DNA from 4 places in the Candidatus Alistipes pullistercoris genome. Region 4 is predicted to be linked to each of the others. Evidence: riboswitches for the same ligand, from Rfam matches in the RefSeq annotation. Region 4 holds a riboswitch; each other region holds the start of a gene.

Region 1 (3,209 bases), on a different contig from region 4:
CATAAGCGGTTCAACAGATTTCGAGTCTGCCCCGATCGACCACTCCGGCAACTCTCCTATTGCGGGTGCAAAGTTAATCAACAATTCTGATTATCGAAAATTTTTGGACTAAATCTTTTATATTAATAATATTTCCACTTATCCTTTCTTTGCAAAGTGGAGCGACCGATTGTTCTCCCAGGGAAACCGCTTGAAAAACGGGAGATATCGATTAATAATCCAAACAAGCACGGTAATGACAGCAGTTGCAATAACCGCAATTAAGAAATCGATCACGTAATAATGAGGAATGTTTATTTTATTCAGTATTTTTGACAGAATCAAAATCACGCCTCCATTTAGAAAATAATACAATATTGAGTTCCGACCGATATATTCAAGAACAGGTTGATTGCGGATAAATTCCGACAATTTTAAGATAAACACAATCCCGCTCCCTGACAAAACCAACGATTTAAAACTATCGATCATAATTCCATCGTATTCTGAAACGGGCGTGTATCGAAAAATTGCAAACAAGGCTATATAAAGCGAAGTAAAGGCCAACAGGCTGTATTTACCCGACAAAGTTTTCTGAATCACGTTGTAGTGCAGGCTCCAAATATATCCCAAACAAACAAATATCAGATTGACGAAAGCTTCTTTATAATACCAGAAAGAAGGTGCAGGATCCACACGTTTCAGATAAGTGCCCAAAATTAAGAGACTGAGCCCGCAAATCAACAGGATGTATTCATTTCGAAAGAGTTTGTAAAAAATGTAGAAAAGAATTTCGCAGACAATAAGGGCTGCAACAAACCAAGACGCTGTTCCTCCCAGAACATCATATAACATGCTTTTTATTGTCACGTCATTTCCGTGGGCAAATGCTTTCGGTAGCCAAATAAGGGTTGTAAATATCAAATAAGGCCAAACCAGAGTGGCAAATATTCGTTTTAATTTCCGAAGAAAAGAGAGCGGCGCAGTCTCTTTGACGATATATCTTCCTGTTATAAAGAAAAAAGTTGTTAGAAAAAACGGTGCAAAAAATGGTTGGATATGTATGCTCGTAGGAAAATAACATTCCGAGTGATAGAGCATCACGAGAAACATACAAATGCCTCTTGCTATATCAATGCTGTTATTTCTCTGGGGAACGGGCGATACGACAACCGTAGAGGAAACGGTATTCTTTATCAAATTGAAACTAAACATATTTTGCATAGGTTATATTGTAAAAGGTCTGTACACCACGTTTCGAACCCGGTCACTCTCTTTCCTGTAGGTCCGGTCCAAAGGTAACACTTTCCGGGATATATTTTCCATCGCGGACGTATTTTTCTGAAAAACAACCCAGGCAGTATGCCCACCGGAACGCACATTATTTTCATTATTAGGCCGCATCGTCCCGAAAAAAAACTATCTTTGCCGTGCAAAGGTTTCCGCATCGCGCTTTCGACCGCGATCAGGGAATTAAAAGGGAATGCCGTGCGAATCGGCAACAGTCCCCGCTGCTGTAAGTTTCAGTTCCGAAAGGAATAAAATGTTTCGACACTCTTGGCCACTGACATCGAGTCGGGAAGGCGCCGAAACGGAAACGAGTCAGAAGACCTACCTTTGCTTTACGGATTTTACAGTCTGCGGTGAACAGACGAAAATCGACGGAATTTCCGGCTGACCTATTTGCGCACGATGCCGCCCGCTGTAAAACCGAATTGGATTTTTTAACGATCAACGAGCGGCATGGAACGTATTCCTCCCATTTATCTCTTCCTGTTTATGTGTTGCCTGACACCGGCGGCGCTTTATTCGCAGAACGGCTCCGACAGCCTGACACGCAAAGCGTATCCGGACAGCCTACGCCATTACAGCATCGACGAGGTGACCGTATACGGACAGAACCAACCGTCCCGGATTATCCCCGCCCAGGAACTCTCCGGCAAAGAACTGCAGCGACTCAACGCCCTGTCGGTCGCCGATGCGGTACGCTATTTTTCCGGGGTGCAGATCAAGGATTACGGCGGAATCGGAGGACTCAAAACCATCAATATCCGTAGCATGGGCACCCAGCACGTCGGCGTTTTCTTCGACGGCATCCAACTCGGCAACGCACAGAACGGGCAGATCGACCTGGGACGCTTTTCGCTGGACAACATGGAATCCATTTCGCTGTACAACGGGCAGAAAAGCGCGGTATTCCAGCCGGCTAAAGATTTCGCATCGGCCGGTTCGATTTACATGCAGACGCGAACGCCCCGTTTCGACCGAGACGGAAAAAACAACCATTTCGGCGTGTCGATGAAAACCGGCTCTTTCGGCACGGCCAACCCGTCGATCCTGTGGGAACACCGGTTCAACGACCGGCTCAGCAGTTCGTTCAACGTCGAATACCTGTACACCACGGGCCGCTACAAGTTCAGCTACACGAAAAAAAACGGATACGACACGACTGAAGTGCGCCGCAACGGCGACGTGCGCGCCCTACGGGCCGAAGGCGGCCTTTTCGGCCTGGTACGCAACGGCGAATGGAAAGCGAAAGTCTACTTTTACAACTCGGAACGGGGCTACCCGGGCGCTTCGGTGCGACAGGAACCCGGACGGTTCCGGCACGAAGACCGGCAGTGGGACGACAACTTTTTCGTACAGGGTTCTTTCCGGAAAACCTTCAGTCCGTTTTACAGTCTGTTGCTGAACGGCAAGTACGCCTACGATTACCTGCACTACCTGTCCGATCCGCGCCTCGACGAGAGCACGATGTATGTCAACAACCACTACTACCAGCAGGAGACGTATTTCTCGGCAGCCAACGAATTTACGTTTTTCAAATGGTGGAAAGCCAACCTCGCCGCCGATTTCCAATGGAACACGCTGGACGCCGACTTGGTCGATTTCGTCTATCCGCAGCGCTATTCGGTACTGACGGCCGCGGCGACCTCGTTCGAATTTTCCCGGGTCAAAGTGCAGGCAAGCCTGCTGCACACTTATGTCCACGACCGGACGAAAGCCGTCGGGGGAAGCGCCGGCGACAAAAGCGAATTCACGCCCACCTTCGTAGTCTGGTACAAACCGTGGAGTCGGCCGGAGCTGAGTTTCCGCGCATTCTACAAACGGATTTTCCGGATGCCTACGCTGAACGACCTGTACTACACGTTCATCGGCAACAAATACCTGAACCCGGAATACACCACCCAATACAACATCGGCGTCACCTATGCGAAAAATTTCGACGG
Region 2 (3,209 bases), on a different contig from region 4:
CGGCTGGGACCCGGGCAGCGACTCGGTGGTGCGCGCTCTGCTCGAAGCCTGCGCCCCGAAAGGGATTACTTACACGAACTTCGGCCCCGGCATGAGCATGGGTCACACCGTAGCCGTCAAGGCGATCGACGGGGTTAAAGCCGCGTTGTCGATGACGATTCCGACCGGGACGGGCATTCACCGGAGGATGGTTTACATCGAGCTGAAAGAGGGCTACGATTTCGACAAGGTGGCCGACGCGATCAAAAAAGACGCCTATTTCGTACACGACGAGACGCACGTGATGCGGGTGCAGAGCGTGGACGCGCTGCTGGACATGGGACATGGCGTCAACCTGACGCGCAAGGGCGTTTCGGGCAAAACGCAGAACCAACTGTTCGAATTCAATATGAAGATCAACAATCCGGCGCTTACGGCCCAGATACTGGTCTCCTCGGCGCGGGCTTCTATGTTGCAGAAACCGGGATGCTACACGCTGATCGAAATCCCGATGATCGACCTGCTTCCCGGAGACCGGACGGAACTGATCCGGCATCTGGTATAACAGGATTAAAAACAGCAAACGAACGATATGTTACTTCCGATTTATATTTACGGTTCGGCGGTTTTGCGCAAAGAATCCGAAGACATCGCCAAAGATTATCCGGAACTGGACAAATTTCTCGAAAACCTGTGGGAAACCATGTACGAAGCCGACGGAGTCGGACTGGCCGCCCCGCAGGTGGGCCGCAACATCCGGATCTTCGTGGTCGACGCTTCGGTGAACGCCGACAAGGATCCGAGCCTGGCCGGTTTTAAAAAAGCCTTTATCAACGCGCACATCTACGAACGCTCCGGCGACGCCGTTCCGTTCGACGAAGGATGTTTGAGCCTGCCGGGAATCAACGAACGGGTCGAAAGGCCGTCGCGGATCAGGATCCGCTACGCGGACGAAAATTTCGTCGAGCACGACGAGGAGTTCGAAGGTTTCGCGGCGCGGGTCATCCAGCACGAGTACGACCACCTGGACGGCAAACTGTTCATCGACCACGTGTCGCCGCTGCGCCGAACTCTGCTGAAAAGCAAACTGGCCGCGATGACCAAAGGGAAATACAAAGCGCACTATCCCTGCAAACTGGTGAAAAAATAGTTTCCGCCCGTTTCCGGGATCTCTTTCAGGGCCGTTCGCCGTTTCGGGCGAGCGGCCTTTTTGCATACCGTCTTTCCTCGTCGCTTTCGGCGATGACAGCCAACCGTTTAATCGAATAGGTTTATAAGTTGTTGATAAGTATTCCGCCGAAAATGTTTTCCGTCGAAACGATTCGCTATGTTTGTGAAAACATTCGGTTCTCGATGCCGGGCGTCTCGCCCGGCAGGAGATCAAAAGGGAATCCCGTGAAAGTCGGGAACTATCCCCGTAGCTGTAAGTTCCTGCCAAAGGCCGCGCAAACCCGAATGCCACTGTCGGTTTACCCGATGGGAAGGCGCGCGACCCGGAACAAGTCAGAAGACCTGCCGGATGAATTGCATTGTAGCTTTCGGGTGAAGAGCGATCGAATGTCGGGGCCCTCCGTACGCGGCCCGATATCTTTTATCCTCCCGGAGTTACCATTTTATCTTATTGTTTAACTGTTTAAAATTCAAACAAGATGAATGGACAGACTCATTTACGGCAAATCGTAAAACGGACGGGCGAGATCGCCCCGTTCAGTCCGGAGAAAATCGAACAGGCGATCTTCAAGGCCATGCGGGCCTCCGGTGTGCCGAACCGCAAAGAAGCCCGCCGGCTGTGCAGCGAAGTGGTGGCCTCGCTCGAAAAAAACAGCGCCGAACAGACGCCGCACGTCGAACAGGTGCAGGACGCCGTCGAACAGGCGCTGTACCGTCGCGGCGATTTCGCGCTGCTGAAAAACTACATGCTCTACCGTCGGCAGCACGAACAGCTCCGCGAATCGAAAGAGCTGTTTTCGAACCTCGACGTGATGGACGACTACCTGTCGCAGGACGACTGGCGGGTCAAGGAAAGCGCCAATTCGGCCTACTCGCTGCAAGGCCTCAACCAGCACATTTCGACGATGATTACTTCGCAGTACTGGCTCGGCCGGCTCTATTCCGAAGAGGTCGCCGACGCGCACAAAAGCGGAGCTATGCACATCCACGACTTGGGCTTCCTGAGCGTCTACTGCGTCGGCTGGGATCTGAAAGACCTATTGACGACCGGGTTCAAAGGAGTCGAAGGCAAAGCGCAGAGCGCGCCGGCCCGGCACCTGCGGACAGCGCTCGGACAGATCGTCAACTTCTTCTACACGATGCAGGGCGAAGCGGCCGGCGCGCAGGCCTTCTCGAATTTCGACACCTTCCTCGCGCCCTACGTCCGCTACGACGGGCTCGACTACGCGCAGGTCAAACAGTGCTTGCAGGAATTCCTGTTCAACCTGAACGTTCCGACGCGGGTCGGTTTCCAGACTCCGTTCACGAACATCACGATGGATCTGACCGTCCCCGACTTCCTGAAAAACGAGCCGGTGGTTTGCGGCGGCGAAGTAAAAGAGGAGACCTACGGCGATTTTCAGCCCGAAATGACGCTGCTCAACAAGGCCTTCGCCGAGGTGATGTACGAAGGGGACGCGGCGGGCAGCCTGTTCTCGTTCCCGATCCCGACCTACAACATCACGCCCGATTTCGATTGGGAAAATCCCGATTACGACGGCATCTGGCAGATGACCGCCAAGTACGGCATCCCCTACTTCTCGAACTTCGTCAACTCGGACATGAAACCCGACGACGTGCGCAGCATGTGCTGCCGGCTGCGGCTCGACAAACGGGAACTAATCAAGCGCGGCGGCGGACTGTTCGCGTCGAACCCGCTGACCGGGTCGGTCGGCGTCGTGACGATCAACCTGCCGCGACTCGGCTACGAATCGGGGTCCGAGAAGTCGTTTTTCGAACGGCTGCGCCACCTGATGGAGCTGGCCCGCGAAAGCCTCGAAACCAAACGCAAGGTCATCGAGCGCTACACCGAAAAGGGACTCTATCCCTATTCGAAATTCTACCTGCGCCACATCCACGACCGTTTCGGCTGCTATTGGAAAAACCACTTCTCGACGATCGGCATCAACGGGATGAACGAATGCTGTCTGAACTTCCTCGGCGTCGGAATCGCCACCGAAGAGGGCGCGGCATTCGCCCAAAAAACGATGCGCTTCATGCGGGACGCGCTGGCCGTATTC
Region 3 (3,209 bases), on a different contig from region 4:
TCGCCGTCTGGGACGTGCTGCGGCAAATCCCGTACGGGGAAACCGTCACTTACGGGGAGATCGCGCGGGAGATCGCCCGGCGACAGGGAGTACGGAACGTATCGGCGCAGGCCGTAGGCGGCGCCGTGGGGCACAATCCCGTCAGCATCGTCGTGCCCTGCCACCGCGTCGTCGGGAGCAACGGAAGCCTGACGGGTTATGCGGGCGGCATTACGCGGAAAGTGCGGCTTCTGAATCTCGAACGGGCGGAAATGTCGGGATTGTTCGTTCCGAAAAAAGGGACCGCATTGTAGGCGGCCGGCCGCTGTCGCGTCTTCTCGTTTAGCCGATGTCCGTCAGGTTGACGAACTTACCGTGCAGCCTGCGCCGCTCGATGAGCAGTTTCAACTGTTTTTGACGTTTGGGAGTGATCCAGCGGCGTGCAAAAATGTTCGGGATGGCCACGCCGATAGCGATGCAAAGGATCATAAGCGAGGCCTGGATGGCATTGTTCATCGCTACGGTGACTTCGCCCACCACGCCGCGCATATCGATGAAAGCAAACAGCGCCCGATACATCAGCACGCCCGGGATCATCGGGATGACGCTGGGAATCGATAGGCAATGGTGAGGGGTGTGGAACCAATGCACCGCCCGCGTTACGATGATGCTGATAAGGGCCGAGCCGACCAAAGAACCGATTACTGGACCCATGTCCAGTCCGATATTGTGGTTGCTCGGGCCAAGATTGACAAAGTTGCGGGAGCAAACGGCGATGACGCCTCCTACGGCCACCACCCAGAGCAACCGGCGCGGGATATTGAAGATCATCGAAAATCCTACGGCCGATATGGCGGCCGCTACGGCGAATTCGAAATAGGTGTGATGCGGCGTCATGCTCAGATCCTTCACGAAGTTGTCGATCCCGCAGACGTGGATGGCCAGCGCGATGCCGAACGACATGGCGACCACGATGAGCAATGTATTGACGGCCCGTGTGATACCCACCTGCACGTAGTTATCCAGCATGTCGCTTACAAAATTAATCAGCGGGACGCCGGGGACGATGAAAAGAGCGCAGGCCATCAGCGGATGCCACGGCGTATCGGAATGGAGAACGGCATGGAGCGGTCCGGGCAGTGCGAGCGTCGATATAAACGTGGAAACCCATGCCAGCAACGTTGAGACGAAGGCGGCGACGGCAATATTCATAAAGTGATTGGAACCCAGATCATTGAGCACCGCACGCAAGCGGAACCCCAGGATAGCGGCCACCGAAGCGTAGAAGAAGGCCGGCCAGTCGCAACCGAACTGGATGCAGAACCCGCCGCAGGCGAATCCCGCGCCGACGGCTACCTGCCAGGGGGTGTAGTTACGTTTGCGGGTACGGATTTTTTCCAGCTCCTCCTCGTATTTTTCCAGCGAATAGTCCTCGCGGATGGCTCTCCAGGAGAGTTTGCTGACGGCGGAAATAGCAGTCATGTTGATGCCGTGTTTTTCGCAACTCTGGAATTTGGAAAACGAATGTTCTTCGTCGCCCAGGTTTACCATCAGCATGTTGTAGTTGATGTAAATATGCAGGTGTTCGTCGGGCAGTCCCAGGTAGGCCGCCGTGCGTTTCATGTTGCGCATGATGCGGCTCGTGTCCGCCGCGCTTTCCATCAATAGCTTGCCCGTACGCAGCAGCAGGTCGAGCTTCCGGTGCAAAAGTTTTTCCGAATACTGTGATGTCTTTTCCATAACCGCCTCTCTTTACATCCGACAAACCGGCATTGCCGTGCCGGTGTTCAAAAGTTCCACTACGACGCTGACATACTTTCTCATCCGTATATTTCTCAAAACGAGGATAATTTTTTTCGCTATTTTTCTAAACCCACGAGCAAAAACAGCCTTTTACGAACGGCAGGTCTTCTGACTGACTCCCGCTTTGAAACCTTCCCGGCCCCTTTCGAAACCAGTGGTATCGTATGATCAAAGCGTAAACGGAGCTTCACAGCAGCGGGACTGTCCGGGATTTTCACCCGATTCCCTTTTAATCCGGACGACAGAAAAGCGCCCCCGGAACCGATTCCGAGGCAAAGATAAGTTTTTAAAATTAATTAAAATAGATCCGCCGCGATATTTTAGGGCAACCTGCGAACTTTTTCGGGCGAGAAAGGCAAATAAAAAACTCCCTTCGGGAAGAGCGTTTTTCGAGGTTTGCGCGCCGGGACGGTCGCCGGAAAAGGTCATTCGGATTTGCCGATATATTCTTTGACGACCTCCCCGAAGATTTTAAGTCCTTTCTCGATCCGGTCTCCGGGTATATTGGAATAATTGATCCTGAGGATATTCTCTTTATGCTCGTTCGGAAAAAAGAGCTGCCCGGAACGAAAGCTATTTTTTTTCGAGGCATTTGTTTAAAATTTCGCGCGCCGAAATCCCTGTCGGAAGTTCGATCCAGATAAATAGTCCGCCTTCGGGCCGAATGAATCTTATGTTCGCGGGGAAGTAACGTTCGATGGATCCGACCGCAACGTCCCTGCGCCTTTTGTACACTTCGACTATCTTTCCGATATGCCGGTCGATGTCGTACCGTTGTAGATACCGGACGATGGTCATCTGGGCCATCGTATTGCAGGTCGGTTCCCTGTTTGACCAACCAGGACGTACTTGCGGATAACGTTCTTGTCTCCGGCGATCCAGCCGATCCGGAATCCGGGGCAGAAAATTTTAGAAAAACGTCCCGTGCACGGGACGTTGCCGGTCGTGTCGAAAGACTTTACCGACGGCAAAGACGCTCCTTCGAATCTTAGCTCGCCGTACGGATTGTCTTCCTGTACCGCGACGCCGTATTTCGAGGGCAGTCCGGCCAGTTTCTTGCGTCTTTCCAGGCTCCACGTTTTTCCATCCGTTCATTTTCAATCCATCCGACTTCCGAGCAGGTTCTTAACACTCTTTTGCCCTCATCTGTAAAGGATTCATTCAACAGTGTCCATTAATTTTACACACCCGGATCGAACCACACAACATAAAATCCTGTATTACAAACATTAGCACATCGCGGCATTATTTTCGAACATTGCTGTATCGATTGAAAAAGCACTCCGCCGGATCCAAAGCGGAAAAATAAAAACCGACGACCAATATGAGGGATCTGAACATCGCCATACGCTCGCTCTTCAAAAGGGGACGGCATAACGTAACAAAAATCGTCTCGCTGAGTATCGGATTGGCCATCGGTCTGGTAC
Region 4 (3,209 bases):
GTACGACTGTCCATTGAAGATGACGGAACAAACCCCGTTGTCGGCAATCACGATATCAACGTCGTACATCTGCCCGTCTACAGCGATGCGTACCTGATTCCCTTCTTTTTCGACGAGTTGCACTTCGGCGACCCGTTCTCCGATATGTATTTCCATACGTTTCGTTTTAAATTCCCATTACGCCTTTGCGTTTGCCGAATTCGCGCCAACGGTTCAGCGTGCCGGTGTCCGCCGCCGCGGGTGAACTTCCTCCGCCTTCCTGTTGCATGACCAAATAGTCGATCTGTGCGGCGATCAGCACCAGGTCTTCGACCAGTCTGTCATCCGCTCCGGCCGGGAAAGGTTCCCGTAAGTAGCGGTGTATGATCTTTTCGTTTTTTTCGAGAAACGCCGTGTCGTAGCCGCCCCGGACGAAGTCGGGCGTATGCATGATGGCGTTCAGGTAAGAGATGTTGGTTTTGATGCCTGTAACTTTGTATTCGTCCAGTGCCGCGCGCATACGCTGGACGGCGTATTCGCGCGTAGTCGCCCGGACGATCAGTTTGGAGATCATCGGATCGTAGTAGACAGGAATTTCGTAACCCTCGTAAATGTAACTGTCGATGCGGATTCCGAGCCCGTTGGGTTCGGTAACCTGTTTGACGAGTCCCGGCGAAGGCATGAAGCCGTTGTCCGCATCCTCGGCGCAAATCCTGCACTCGATGGAGTGCCCCCGCTGGACGATGTCCGTTTGTCGCAGGTGCAGCGGGCGGCCCGAGGCGATGTAGATTTGTTCTTTGACCAGGTTGAGGCCCAGCACTTCTTCAGTTACGGGATGTTCGACCTGGAGTCGGGTGTTCATTTCGAGGAAATAGAAGTTGCGGTTTTTGTCCACGAGAAATTCGATCGTTCCCGCCCCGACGTAACCGACTGCCCGGGCCGCCGCCGCCGCGGTCTTTCCCATTTCCTGTCGCAGTTCGTCGGTCAGGAACGGCGACGGACTCTCTTCCACGATTTTCTGGTGGCGGCGCTGTACCGAACACTCCCGGTCGTACAGATGGACGATATTCCCGTGCGCGTCCCCCAGTATCTGGAATTCGATGTGGTGCGGTTCCTCGATGTATTTTTCGATGTAGACTGTTTCGTCCCCGAACGACGACAGAGCTTCCGATTTAGCGGCGGCGTACGCCTCGCCGATTTCGCTTTCCGACCGGATCAGGCGCATACCCTTGCCGCCGCCGCCGGAAGCCGCTTTCAGAATGACCGGCAAGCCGATTTCTCGGCAGATCCGTTCCGCTTCAGTGGCCGATTCGAGTTGGCGCTGGATGCCGGGCACCACGGGCACGCCGGCTTCCGTCATCGACCGGCGGGCCGAGATCTTGTCGCCCATCCGTTCGATCGTCTCCGCACGCGGGCCGATGAACGTGATTCCCGCCACTTCGCATTTTCGTGCGAATCCGGCGTTTTCCGATAGGAAACCGTATCCCGGATGGACGGCGTCCGCACCGCATTTCAGAGCTGTTTCGATGATTTTATCGACGTCGAGGTAACTTTCTTTCGACGGAGCCGGGCCGATGGGATACGCTTCGTCGGCCAGCATGACGTGTTTCGACATGCGGTCGGCTTCGGAGAAAAGAGCTACCGAACGGATTCCCATTTCGCGACAGGAACGGATGATTCTGACGGCGATTTCTCCTCGGTTGGCTATAACGATTTTTTCGATCATTCGCTATATGATTTAGGTTTTACAATAGGAGCATACCGGGGATTGATCCCTGTCGAGTAGAAGGTCTCCCTGAGTATGCGAAGGCAGTCGTTGCATAGGCAATCGTCGTAATTATCCGCTATGAACCGACGCTGGGCGTCATCCAGAGCCACGCCCGCGCAGAGGCAATCCATAACAGCATCGAGGGAACATGCAAAACGTGTTCCGCAACGAGGACAAACTTTTTCCATCGTTATCACACACCGCAAACGGTCTGCATTCAGCAGAACGATCCGGATTAAAAAAAATGATTAAACTTTCCACGTTTTAACATCCAACCCTCGGGACGGTAAAACATCACCTGAACCGGCAGGTCTTCTGACTGACTCCCGTCCTGATGCCTTCCCGACGTTATCGTTTGCCGCCAGTGGCCATTCAGATCGTTTCAGGACGTTGTTCGGAGTTTCACAGCAGCGGGACTGTCCGGGATTCGCACCCGGTTCCCTTTTATCGCCTTTCTCTGAGTGCAAAAAGGCGAACCGATTCGCCGTCAAAGTTAAAACATTTATTTCATTACTTCCAACTGTTTCGTTGTAATTTCGTTCTTTTTATTTTGTAAATATTTTGTATTTAGTTGTTTGTGTGTTGCAGTCAACTACGGATGTCGCTGGGTAAAGACGATGAAAGAACGATTTTCCGGTTTGGGCGAGAGAGCCGTCCTGATTATAACTTACATTTCCTGAGAGAGAGCCTTTCGGCATTTTTCATCGATTCCGGCCGGCACGAATCCGCGCGTGAAACGTAAAATGCTTTTTCCCTGCGGATCGTATCCGGTTTGCCGGGCGGTCGTTTTCCGGAATTACTACCAGATCTGTTTCTCGTCCCGGTCGACCGTAAATATTCGATTTCCTTGTCCGGGCTGAGATACAGTAAGAGAAAGAGGGCCTTGTTCGGTATGTCGTGGAAAGTCAGTTTGATATCCCGGGCCTTTTGCCTGCCCAGCGAAATCCATCCATTCTTGTCTTTCCTGTAGAACAGCTCGTCGGTATCTCCGATTCTGATGTTGTTGTCATTCCGGCCTACTCCGGAGCCATTCGAGACTGCGCGCGCGGGGCTACAAGAAGGAAACAGCAATTAGCATTAGTCGCCGACTCGTTCCCGCATTTTTATTTTTATTGCGGAGACGAGTCCCGACGGTATTTTCACGGGTTTGTCTGCGATCTCCGCCGCCAGAGCCTGCGCCCTGTCCGGCCGGTTCGTGCTGTCGTATACGTTCACCAGTTCGTACAGCGGCATGAATCGTCCGGGGCACATTCGCGACGCCAGCAGGTAACAGGCTTCCGCCCGGCGGAAATCGCGCCGCTTTTTGTGGGCATCGGCTTTCAACATCTGCACGTCGTAGTCGTTCAGCATTTTTTCGCAGGCCGTCGCCGCTTCGAGGCTTTTGTCCGCTTCGCCCGCATCATTCAATTCCGCTGCGTAATTGTAGAGGAAATAAGCGTTTTTATCCAAAAACGGGTACAGT

Evidence for each region. Region 4 has a riboswitch for cobalamin ahead of PGR91_RS08140 (cysteine-rich CWC family protein). Riboswitches for the same ligand answer to the same signal wherever they lie in the genome.
Region 1: linked by a shared signal. The riboswitch ahead of PGR91_RS09500 (TonB-dependent receptor) and the one ahead of PGR91_RS08140 (cysteine-rich CWC family protein) in region 4 are both predicted to bind cobalamin.
Region 2: linked by a shared signal. The riboswitch ahead of PGR91_RS11525 (ribonucleoside triphosphate reductase) and the one ahead of PGR91_RS08140 (cysteine-rich CWC family protein) in region 4 are both predicted to bind cobalamin.
Region 3: linked by a shared signal. The riboswitch ahead of PGR91_RS12785 (threonine/serine ThrE exporter family protein) and the one ahead of PGR91_RS08140 (cysteine-rich CWC family protein) in region 4 are both predicted to bind cobalamin.

Annotation. Positions count from the first base shown of each region.
Region 1 covers NZ_JAQDED010000006.1:10,330-13,538, forward strand. The annotation lists tRNA gene PGR91_RS09490 (tRNA-Ser) at 1-57, opposite strand, end outside; gene PGR91_RS09495 (acyltransferase family protein) at 139-1,194, opposite strand; cobalamin riboswitch at 1,399-1,613, shown strand; gene PGR91_RS09500 (TonB-dependent receptor) at 1,759-3,209, shown strand, end outside.
Region 2 covers NZ_JAQDED010000009.1:82,813-86,021, forward strand. The annotation lists gene PGR91_RS11515 (diaminopimelate dehydrogenase) at 1-544, shown strand, start outside; gene def (peptide deformylase) at 572-1,129, shown strand; cobalamin riboswitch at 1,307-1,514, shown strand; gene PGR91_RS11525 (ribonucleoside triphosphate reductase) at 1,629-3,209, shown strand, end outside.
Region 3 covers NZ_JAQDED010000012.1:41,342-44,550, forward strand. The annotation lists gene PGR91_RS12780 (methylated-DNA--[protein]-cysteine S-methyltransferase) at 1-293, shown strand, start outside; gene PGR91_RS12785 (threonine/serine ThrE exporter family protein) at 322-1,719, opposite strand; cobalamin riboswitch at 1,863-2,063, opposite strand; partial or broken gene PGR91_RS13620 (hypothetical protein) at 2,577-2,858, opposite strand; gene PGR91_RS12795 (ABC transporter permease) at 3,107-3,209, shown strand, end outside.
Region 4 covers NZ_JAQDED010000004.1:281,515-284,723, forward strand. The annotation lists gene PGR91_RS08130 (acetyl-CoA carboxylase biotin carboxyl carrier protein subunit) at 1-156, opposite strand, end outside; gene accC (acetyl-CoA carboxylase biotin carboxylase subunit) at 167-1,705, opposite strand; gene PGR91_RS08140 (cysteine-rich CWC family protein) at 1,702-1,935, opposite strand; cobalamin riboswitch at 2,035-2,243, opposite strand; gene PGR91_RS08145 (O-antigen ligase family protein) at 2,825-3,209, opposite strand, start outside.